Nitratifractor salsuginis DSM 16511: one gene and its partner. The protein of the gene in region 2 interacts with the protein of the main gene of each other region in a pairwise test. Links are inferred from orthologs where the notes say so. Each region holds a gene or a part of one and is shown on either strand. Other genes may lie near its edges.

Evidence for each region.
Region 1: the proteins of ftsZ (region 2) and NITSA_RS06185 interact in binary tests that used the Escherichia coli proteins (3 or more experiments, as listed by UniProt). The link is inferred for Nitratifractor salsuginis DSM 16511 from one-to-one orthologs.

Annotation. Positions count from the first base shown.
Region 1 is NC_014935.1:1,214,153-1,219,845, reverse strand. The notes cover bases 2,062-5,040. They hold NITSA_RS06185 (rod shape-determining protein), read right to left. Parts: upstream 4,084-5,040; coding sequence 3,040-4,083; downstream 2,062-3,039. Other genes in these bases: clpX (ATP-dependent Clp protease ATP-binding subunit ClpX), read right to left, coding at 4,093-5,040; mreC (rod shape-determining protein MreC), read right to left, coding at 2,062-3,019. In the rest of the region: carB (carbamoyl-phosphate synthase large subunit), read right to left, coding at 1-1,695; more of mreC, read right to left, coding at 1,871-2,061; more of clpX, read right to left, coding at 5,041-5,310; lpxA (acyl-ACP--UDP-N-acetylglucosamine O-acyltransferase), read right to left, coding at 5,310-5,693. UniProt on the Escherichia coli protein: Forms membrane-associated dynamic filaments that are essential for cell shape determination. Acts by regulating cell wall synthesis and cell elongation, and thus cell shape.
Region 2 is NC_014935.1:1,433,792-1,439,027, reverse strand. Bases 1-2,773 are described here. They hold ftsZ (cell division protein FtsZ), read left to right. Parts: upstream 1-685; coding sequence 686-1,861; downstream 1,862-2,773. Other genes in these bases: NITSA_RS07270 (glutathionylspermidine synthase family protein), read left to right, coding at 2,579-2,773; NITSA_RS07275 (UPF0323 family lipoprotein), read left to right, coding at 1,975-2,577; ftsA (cell division protein FtsA), read left to right, coding at 1-658. In the rest of the region: more of NITSA_RS07270, read left to right, coding at 2,774-3,760; NITSA_RS07265 (L,D-transpeptidase family protein), read left to right, coding at 3,757-4,305; NITSA_RS07260 (IGHMBP2 family helicase), read left to right, coding at 4,314-5,236. UniProt on the Escherichia coli protein: Essential cell division protein that forms a contractile ring structure (Z ring) at the future cell division site. The regulation of the ring assembly controls the timing and the location of cell division.

The DNA.
Region 1 (5,693 bases), 220 kb from region 2 along the record:
GCCGATGACGAGGACCTTCTTTTTGCCCGCTTCGGGTTTGCGGCCCGCGTCGGGGAGGGGGGTGATGTTGGTGGTGGAGTAGAGGTAGGGGGTGAGGGCTTCGAACTCGGCGGCACAGGTGTCCACCTCGTTGTATTGCTGCTCAACGCCCAGCTTTTTGCGGGCGGTGTAGATATCGTTTTCGGTGAGGCTGAGCCCCTCTTTTCGGTTGAGGACCGCCGCGATCATCGCATCGCTGAAGCCGTCGCATTTGAGGCGGTGGAGCTGTTCGGCGTCGTGGAGGGTCTCCAGGGTGACGGCGGCTTCAGCGGCGGCTAACTCTTCAAACTGATAGAGGAACCAGGGGTCGATGCGGCAGAGCTCGTGGATCTCTTCGACACTCTTGCCCCGGCGCAGGGCTTCGAAAACGTAGCGGAAGCGCTCGGCATTGGGGCGGCGGATCTCCCGCACCAGGGTCTCTTCGTCGCAATCGACGGGGTCGAAACCGATGAGCCCCGTCTCCAGGGAGACCAGGGCCTTTTGGAAAGACTCTTTGAAAGTCCGCCCGATGCTCATCACTTCGCCCACCGATTTCATTGCGGTGGTGAGGGTACTGTCGGCCATGGGGAATTTTTCGAAAGTGAAGCGGGGGATCTTGGTGACGATGTAGTCGATGACCGGCTCGAAACTGGCGGGGGTACCGGTGATGTCGTTACTGATCTCATCGAGGGTGTAGCCCACGGCCAGGAGAGTGGCGACCTTGGCGATGGGGTAGCCGGTGGCCTTGGAAGCCAGGGCCGAGGAGCGGGAGACCCTGGGGTTCATCTCAATGACAATCATACGTCCCGTCTCGGGATTGACGGAGAATTGGACATTCGAGCCGCCGGTATCGACGCCGATCTCCCGCAAAATGGCGAAACTGGCGTCCCGCATACGCTGATACTCTTTGTCGGTCAGGGTCAGGGCCGGTGCGACGGTGATGGAGTCGCCGGTATGGACGCCCATAGGATCCAGGTTTTCGATGGAGCAGACGATGATGCAGTTGTCGGCGCGGTCGCGGATGACCTCCATCTCATACTCTTTCCATCCCAGGAGCGACTCTTCGATAAGGATTTCATTGATGGGGCTGGCTTCAAGCCCACCTTTGGCGATCTCTTTGAACTCGTCCATATTGTAGGCGACGCCGGAACCCCCGCCGGCGAGGGTATAGGAGGCGCGGATGATCAGGGGAAAGCCGATCTCTTTGGCGGCGGCGATCGCTTCATCCATATTGTAGGCGTATTTGGAGATGGGAAGGTCCATCCCGATCTTTTGCATCGCCTCTTTGAAGGCTTGGCGGTCTTCGCCTTTTTTGATCGCCTCGGGATTGGCGCCAAGGAATTCGACCCCGTCGAGCATCCCCCGCTCATACATCTCCATCGCGACGTTGAGGGCGGTTTGGCCTCCCATCGTGGGGAGGATGGCATCGACCTTCTCTTTTTCGATGATGCGGGCGATGATCTCGGGTTCGATGGGTTCGATATAGGTGCGGTGGGCAAACTCGGGATCGGTCATAATGGTCGCCGGGTTGGAGTTGATCAGGACGACCCGGTAGCCGAGCTCCTTGAGGGTCTTGGCGGCCTGGGTACCGGAGTAGTCGAATTCACAGGCTTGGCCGATGACGATGGGGCCGGAGCCGATCAGTAAAATGGTTTGGATATCTTCGCGCTTGGGCATAGAGAGCACCCCTTCGGTTTTAGTTGGATATTATACTCGAAAGTCCCATAGAAGCGTATTAGTTATTTTCAGAGAGCTGAGAGTTGAGAGCTGAGCGTTGAGCGCTGAGAAGATTGGTGCCATTGACTTCCGAATCCCAAATCCATAATCTTCAATCTTCTATCTTCCATCCCACTCAGGGGCGGGTTTCGTTTAGGATGTCGAAGGGGGAGGGATGATGGCGTTTTCGGGGTGCTTTTTTCTCCGGGATGGGTTGCTGTTGGAGCGGTCCCATATTCTCTTTCGGGAGCGTCTGTTGTTGGGTCGGCAGGGTCTTGGCTTTCGGCAGGGTAGAGCTTTTGGGGTGTTTTTTGGGTTTGTTGATCCTCACGGGTTTGGGTTCGGGTTCCTGGGGGATCTCAAACTCCGCGGGATTGATCTCCAACTCTTTGGTCTGGACCGCTTCGGGAATACTGCTGATATTGTGATCGGCCTGGCGGGGTGCCTGGTGGGCATAGGGATACTCTTGCCCGGGGAAGGAACGGTTCTGATCGTAGGAAGAGGCCAGATAGGGCTTGGCATCGGTGATCAGGAAGAAGAGCCTCGGGTGCATCGTATCGGCATAAGGGCGGACGTAGGCGGTTTTGTAACTCCCCTCGATGGCGACGCGGACCACTTCTCCCACGGGGACATAGGCGAAGAAGATCCCGTCGAGCCCGCTGGTCTCGACCCGGTCACCCGGTCGGATTTTAGCCCATTTTGGGATGTATTTGACGGCGATGAGCTTGTCGCCGGTTCCCATAGCGATTCCCGGGTAGCGTTTGGGCCCGGTATAGACGCTGAAACGGCTTTTGGGATTGGTGATTAGATAGCCGTAGAGGATCCCCTTTTTGAGTTGGGCGGTTCCGGCGACCACTTCATCCTGGATCAAGCCATAGACCTTGCCCTCTTCGAGGGGGGTCTTTTTGGGAAGGCTGAGGAGGATTTCGTCGAATTTGTTGAGCTTGACATAGGAGACGGTATCGACAAGGGTGATGTTTCTGTAGGGAAGCTTCTGCAAAGAGGGAAGCTTGTTATAAATACTGGCGATCTGCCGCAGGTAATGGGTTTGGTCGAGGAGGTATTTTCTCAGGACCCGATTTTCCCGGGTGAGCTTCTCGATCTGCTCTTTTTGCATCAGGTAGCTGTGGCTCTTGTCACTGAGATTGCGAAGGATGTTTTTGTATCCCGTTTTGATGGGATTGATGAAACCGATAAGGCTGCTTCGGATTCCCTGCCTGTTTTGACCCAGGAGCACAAAGAGGATCGTCGCCAGGAGCAGGAGGAGAAGGAGACGGGACTTCATTCAGTATCGGAAAACGACGATCAATCGTCGAAAGCGGCCTGCTGGAGAAGATCCAGCTCATCCAGGGCTTTGCCGGTACCTTTGGCGACCGCCAGAAGCGGGTCTTCGGCGATGTAAACCGGAAGCTTGACGATATCGGAGAGGTATTTGTCCAGGCCGCGGATCAGGGCCCCGCCGCCGGTGAGGACCACTCCGTTTTCCACGATATCTCCGGCCAGGTCGGGAGGAGTTTGCTCCAGGACGCTCTTGAGGGCTTCGGCGATCTGCTTGAGCTGTTCAGCCATCGCTTCACGGATATGCTCACTGGTGATCTCTACGGACGTTAGGGTCCCCTCCACCTGGTCACGACCCCGCACAGTGGTGATGAGCTCCTCATCGAGTTTGATGGCGGTCCCGATCTTGATCTTGAGCTCTTCGGCGACCCGATCCCCGATCAGGAGGTTGAATTTCTTTTTGACATAATCGACGATGGAAGCGTCGAGTTTGTCCCCGGCGACTCGGATCGATTTGCTGATGACCAGGCCGCCCAGGGAGATGACGCCGATCTCGGTGGTTCCGCCCCCGATGTCGACGACGAGGTTCCCCTGGGGATCTTTGACCGGCAGGCCGGCCCCGATGGCGGCGGCCATAGGCTCTTCGATCAGGTAGACATAGCGGGCGCCGGCATTGAGGGCGGACTCTTTGACCGCTTTGCGTTCAACCTGGGTCAAACCGTAGGGAACGCAGATGACGACCCGGGGAGAGGAGAAGCTTTTTCGCCCATGAACTTTGCGGATGAAGTATTCGATCATCATCTCGGTGACGTGGAAATCGGCGATGACGCCGTCTTTCATCGGGCGGATCGCTTTGATGTTCCCCGGGGTTTTACCGACCATGTTTTTGGCTTCCTGGCCGACGGCGAGGATGTGCTCCTGGCCGTGCTTGTCCACCTGGATGGCGACGACGGAGGGTTCGTTGATGCTGATCCCCTGGCCTTTGACCAGGACCAGGGTGTTGGCTGTCCCGAGGTCGATGGCCAAGTCTTTGGAGAAGGCCCCGAAAATGTTTTTGACAAATCCGAACATGCTGATCCTTTATGCGCTTTTTTTCTGTTTGAGATAGAGAGGCTGTGCTTTCTTCTCCACGACATCAGGGGTGATGACCACTTCGTACCCTTCCAGCTCAGGTAGTTCGTACATGATATCCAGCAGGATCTCCTCGAGAATGGAGCGTAGACCCCTGGCCCCTGTTTTGCGCTCGATGGCTTTTTGAGCGATCTTCTCCAGGGCTTCGGGCTGGAAGGTCAACTGGACCCCGTCGAGCTCGAAAAGCTTCTGATACTGCTTGACCAGAGCGTTTTTCGGCTCGGTGAGAATGCGGACCATATCCTCCACCGTGATAGGGTTGAGGGTGGCAATGACGTGCAGACGGCCTATGAGCTCGGGGATCAGGCCGTAGTTGACCAGGTCGTCGGGCTCCACGAAACGCAGGAGGTTCTCCTCCTCGTTCTTGCTGTGCTGCTTTTGCCCGAAGCCCATAATGTTTCCACCCAGGCGACGTTTGATCATTTCATTGAGTCCGTCAAAAGCTCCCCCGCAGATAAAGAGGATGTTGGACGTATCGATCTGGATGAAATCCTGGTTGGGGTGTTTGCGTCCTCCCTTGGGCGGGATGTTGACGACGGAGCCTTCGATGATCTTCAGCAGGGCCTGCTGGACCCCTTCACCGGAGACATCCCGGGTGATGGAACGGTTCTCACCCAGGCGGGCGATTTTGTCGATCTCGTCGATGAAGACGATTCCCTTTTCGGCTTTGTCCACGTCTCCGTCGGCGGCCATTAGGAGTTTGGTAAGGATGTTCTCCACATCTTCGCCTACATAACCGGCTTCGGTGAGGTTTGTCGCATCGGCAATGGCGATGGGCACATCGAGGAAGCGGGCGATACTCTGGGCCAGGAGGGTTTTCCCGCTTCCGGTGGGGCCGATGAGCAGGATGTTGGATTTGGAGATCTCGGTATCGTCGTCTTCAATATGCTTGAAGAGGCGCTTGTAATGGTTGTAGACGGCGACGGAGAGGGTCTTTTTCGCTTCCTCCTGACCGATGACGTATTCGTCGAGAAAGTGTTTGAGTTCTTTGGGGGTCAGGAGTTTGGGGTTGAATTCCCTTGCCGGCTGCTGTTCCTCTTCATCGCCGAAGAGGATTTTGTAGGCGGAGATGACACAGTTGGAGCAGATGTAGGCATTGTTGCCCGCAATGAGGGGATTCTCTTCCCGTTCGAGGCTTCCGCAGAAGCTGCATTTTTTTGGTGACATTATTGTTTCCTTTTAAAGGGAATCCCGCGTTGGGATTCCAGAATGAAGCGGCAGAGATTGGCGACGGCGGGATGCTCCGTCGACTTCCGTAGGGATTGGGCCGTCTCTTTGAGCGGCTTGCCGCTTTCGAAAAGTTCCCGGTAGGCCTGCTTGAGTGCGTCGATGGTTTCCCGCTCCATTTTGCGGCGCAGGCCGGTGAGGTTGAGGCCCCGCAGGTGGGCCCGGTTGCCCTCGGCCAGGCAATAAGGAGGGATATCCTGGCTCAGGGCACTGGCCCCGGCGATCATCGCATAGTCGCCGATCCGGACGAACTGGTGGATCGGCGTCATCCCGCCGACAACCACATGGTCTCCCAGCTCCACATGCCCGGCCAGGGTTGCCGC
Region 2 (5,236 bases):
GGTAAAGATCCGCCATGGGAATCTCTTGGAGAAGTCCAGCGAATCCATCGAATTGCCGGTGATCGGGGACAGCGAAAACCGCAATACCATCTCCCTGGAGATCGCCCACAGCGTGATCCTGGCCCGAGTCGAAGAGGCGTTGATGATCCTTTCCAAATCCCTGGACAAGAGCGCGCTTAGAGAGCAGATCGGTTCAGGGATCGTCCTGACCGGCGGGCTGACAAAGCTCAAAGGGATTCGGGAGCTGGCCCAGGCGATTTTCCACGGGATGCCGGTGCGCATCGGTTACCCGAGAGAGCTCGGGGGGATGTATGAGGAGTTGAAGGATCCTTCCTTCTCGACGGTGATCGGTCTTCTGCTCTATAAAGCGGGAGAGCATACCCAGTACGAGATCGATCACAGCAAAACTCTTCTGCATCACAAAGAGATCCAGACGACCAATGTGACCGACATCGCCGAGTTCGACAAAAAAGAGACGGCTCCCAAAGAGCTGAAGCAGAAGAGAGAGCCTATCGATCTCGGGCTCGACCTGGGTGAAGGGATCCAGCAGAACACTCTGGATCTCGATCAGGAAGGGGATCTCTTTGCCGCAGCCGGCAAAAAACGTGAAGGAAATCCTTTCAGCCGATTCGTCAATTGGGCGAAACAACTATTCTAAAAACCATAAAAAGGGGGAGAGAGACTTATGGAAAACTTTGAAATCGAAGTCGAAACGACAACAGCGGGCAGTTCGGAACTGGAGGGTGCGAAGATCAAAGCCATCGGCGTAGGTGGCGGTGGCGGCAATATGATCAACCATATGATCTCCGAAAATGTCAAGGGGATCGACCTAATCGTTGCCAATACCGATGCCCAGGCCCTCGATTCTTCTATGGCTCCCATCAAGTTGCAGTTGGGATCCAACGCGACCCGTGGGCTGGGTGCCGGTATGAAGCCGGAGATCGGCCGGGAAGCCGCGCTGGAGAGCTTCAGCGAAATCAAAGACACCCTGGCGGGGGCCGATATCGTCTTCATCTCTGCCGGACTCGGCGGCGGTACCGGGACGGGAGCGGCTCCCATCATCGCCCAGGCGGCCAAAGAGGTCGGAGCGCTGACTGTCTCCGTTGTGACCACTCCCTTCAAGTTCGAGGGACGCAAACGCCAGAAACTGGCCAAAGGCGGCCTGGAGGAGCTCAAACGCGAAAGTGATTCCATTATCGTGATCCCCAATGAACGGCTGCTCTCGATCGTGGAGAAAAACCTCGGCATTAAAGAGAGCTTCCGTCTCGTGGACGATGTGCTTTGCCAGGCGGTATCGGGGATCTCCAATGTCATCCTCTCTCACGGCCCCAACGATATCAACCTCGACTTCGCCGACGTCAAGACCGTCATGAGCCATCGCGGCCTCGCCCTGATGGGTTCGGGCAGCAGCACCGGTGCCAACGCCGCCTACGATGCGGCCAAAGCGGCCATCGACTCTCCGTTGCTGGACAACATCTCCATCAACGGGGCCAAAGGAGTCCTGGTCCATTTCCATATCCACCCCGATTATCCCATCCTGCAGATCTCCGAGGCGATGGAGATCATCGAGGAGCATGCCGACGAGGATGCCAGCGTCATCTTCGGTACCACGACCGACTCCAATCTGGAGATCGATCAGGTCAAAATTACCATCATCGCTACCGGCTTCGAAGAGCCCGAAGCGGTCTCCGCTCCCTCCCAGGCGGAGAAGGTGCAGCAAGCCTCCGATCTCCTGGGTTCGCAGAGTGCCAACACCCCCAACCCCTATCATACCTATCAGGGGCGCAAGATCGTCGGAGGAGAACCTCTGGACGAGGATATCCTCGACGTGCCCACCTTCCTGCGCAAGCAGATGGATTGATCGGGCCTCTTTCCCCCTCTCTTCTCTCCCAAATCCCCGTCTCTTTTGCTATCATACTCCCATTCAAGTACCGTACGAAATATATTGACAGAAAATGACAACGAAGGAGATTTATGCGTTACATCAAAAAAGCTTCACAGATCGGTGCCCTGGGGCTGGGTGCACTATTGGCCGTAGGCCTGAGTGCTTGTCAGCAGCGCAATGAAGGGCAGCAGGCGGTCCAGCCGCAGGAGAAGAACGCTTTCGTCGTGATCGAAGAGGTCAAACCGGGCAAGTACAAGATCGCCGAAGAGTTTCCCGCCAAGGAGACCCGCATCATCCTCAAAAAGCTCGACGGGACCGAAAAGGTCCTGACCCGGGCCGAGATGGATGCATTGATCAAAAAGGAGGAGGCCAAGATCGAGAACGGGACCTCACCTTTGACGAGTCCCGAAGGGGCACAGGTGGCCCAACAGGGCGGCTTGAGTCTCGGTGAAGCGATCCTGGCCAGCGCCGCGGGAGCCATCATCGGCTCCTGGATCGGCAGCAAACTCTTCAACAACCCCAATTACCGGCAAAACCGTCGGGCCGGTTACAAGACCCCTTCTGCTTATAACCGCAGTGTCAACAGCTTCAAAAAAGGCTCGACAGCTACACGGCGGAACACGACTCGGCGAAGCGGTTTCTTCGGCGGTCGCAGTGGCCGCAGCGGCCGTAGCGGCTTCTTTGGAGGATGAGATGGTTTCCCTGCTTCCCGTAGAACCCCTCGACAAGGCCTATCTCGAATCCCTGGGTTTTGTCTGGCACACCGACAGCGACGAGACCCCCTACCTGGCCGATGTGCTGGTGCAGGTGAGCCCCGAAGAGGCCGAGGCTTACTACCGGGCCGGCAACGAGCTCTACGATATGTATGTGGCGGCGGGGGAGTATGTCATCGAGCACAACCTCTTCCACGAGATCGGGATCCCCTTCAACCTCGTCGAACTGATCAGGGAGAGTTGGGAGAGTGAAGTACACTGGCACCTCTACGGCCGTTTCGATCTGGCGGGTGGGATCGATGGAAAACCGATCAAGCTCCTGGAATTCAATGCCGATACCCCGACGGCCCTTTTCGAGACCGCCATCGTCCAGTGGGCGATCCTCAAAAAGAACGATTTGGATGAAGCGGCCCAGTTCAATGTCGTCTACGATGCCCTTTTGGAGAATTTCAAGCGAATCGTGACCCTGGAAGAGAGTGTCGAAGCTTTCAAAGAGCGCTACGAAGGATGGCGCTTTCTCTTCACCTCGGTCCGCGGCAATCCCGAAGAGGAGAATACGGTCCGGCTGCTGCAGTACATTGCCGACGAAGCGGGTTTCGAGACGGGGTTTGCCTACATCGACGAGATCGAATTCGATGCCGAGGAGGGGATCTTTTACCGGGATGTCAATTACGAACTCTGGTTCAAACTCATCCCCTGGGAGGATATCGCCCTCGAAGAGCCCGATCTGGCGATGCTGCTGACTCAGATCGTGCGCAATCAAAAGGCGATCATCTTCAATCCCGCCTATACGCTGATGTTCCAGAGCAAGGGGATCCTCAAAGTGCTTTGGGACCTCTATCCCGGACATCCCCTTTTGCTGGAAACTTCGCTCAAACCGATCCCGGGCAAGATGCAGGTGCGCAAACCCCTCTTCGGCAGGGAAGGGGGGAATGTGGCGATCCTCGAGAGTGACGGTGAGACGGTCGTCGCCGATATTCCGGGGGAGTACGGGAACTATCCGATGATCTATCAGGAGTATGTGGATCTTCCACAGGATGTGGAGGGCCATCGCTACCAGGCCGGCCTCTTCTATGCCTATGAATCCTGCGGGCTGGGCTATCGCCGCGGCGGTTTGATCCTCGACAACCTCTCCAAATTCGTAGGGCACATCATCCGATGACGCTACGTTTATTGCTACTCTTCGCTTTCGGCAGTCTGATCTTTGCCGCCGGGCCTTCGGCCTTCAAAGCGGTCTCCGAGACGGTGCAGAGCCTTTCTGTCTCCAAGAAACCCTCGATCCCCAAAGCTCAGAAGGTTCTGATCATCAAATCGGAACGAAAACTCTATCTCTTACGGAATGGCAAGCCCTACCGGGAGTATCATATCGCCCTGGGCAAACATCCCGTCGGGCCCAAGCGCCGGGAACATGACCAGAAGACGCCGGAGGGGAACTATACCCTCGACTTCAAGAAAGCCGACAGCAGCTACTATCGGGCGATTCACGTCAGCTATCCCAACAGTACCGACAAAGCGCGGGCCAAACGGTTGGGGGTCAATCCCGGCGGAGCCATCATGATCCACGGCCAGCCCAACTGGTTCGGCTGGCTCTCCATTATCCGCCAACGCTTCTACTGGACGGCCGGTTGCATCGCGGTGAGCAACGGCGATATGGATGAGATTTGGCAGGCGGTCGACCCCGGCACCCCCATCGAGATCCGCCCTTAGGAGAGACTATGGCCAAACCCTCTGCGATCTACCTGACCCTACCCATCGACTATCCGGCGGAAAAGCGGGAGCGTCTCCTCAGACGCTACGGTATCAAGCCCGGCAACATTTCCCGGACCTGGGAAGCGGACGGGTTTGTCCTCTACCTCCTCAAAAGGGGCCTGGTCCCCAAGGTGCCGCCCGAGTGGATTCCCGATGAGCGGCGGCGTCATCGTATCCGCCGTATCCACGACTACATCGAAGAGTACCGGCAGCTCATCGAGTTGGAGCGGGAGGCGGAGCGGCGTAGCCGTATCGAAGAGATCAAGCGCTTCAGCGGCAGGGAGCTCGAGAGTTTCGGGCGGGCGATCCTGGGTTTGAGGGGGCGACGGGCCGGGACTCTTTTCGATCTGCATCTGGTCCGTTACGGACGGGACCGTAGGATCGAGACGGAGATCTCCGGCGGCGACATCGTCCTGGTGAGCCGGGGCGAACCGCTCAAGAGCGATCTGAGCGCCACGGTGATGGGGGTAGGGCGCAACTACATCGAGCTGGCCTTCAGCCAGGTTCCTCCGAAGTGGGCACTGAAAGAGGAGGTCCGTCTGGATCTCTTCGTCAACGATGTCACCTTCAAGCGTATGGAGAAGAATCTGGAGTCGATGCGCCACCTTCCCGATCCCTATCGGCGCCTTCGGGACATCGTGCTGGAGCTGGAGCCCTGCGGCGAAGCCCCTATGGCAAAGATTGAAGAGGTGGAAGGGCTCAACGAACCCCAGCTCGAAGCCCTTCGGCGCAGTCTGGGGATGGAAGAGCTTTTCCTGATCCACGGGCCTCCGGGTACGGGAAAGACCACGACCCTCACCCGGGTGATCCAAGCCCACGCTTCGAAAGGAATGCATATTTTGGCGACGGCCGATTCCAATGTGGCGGTGGATAATCTTCTGGAGAAGTT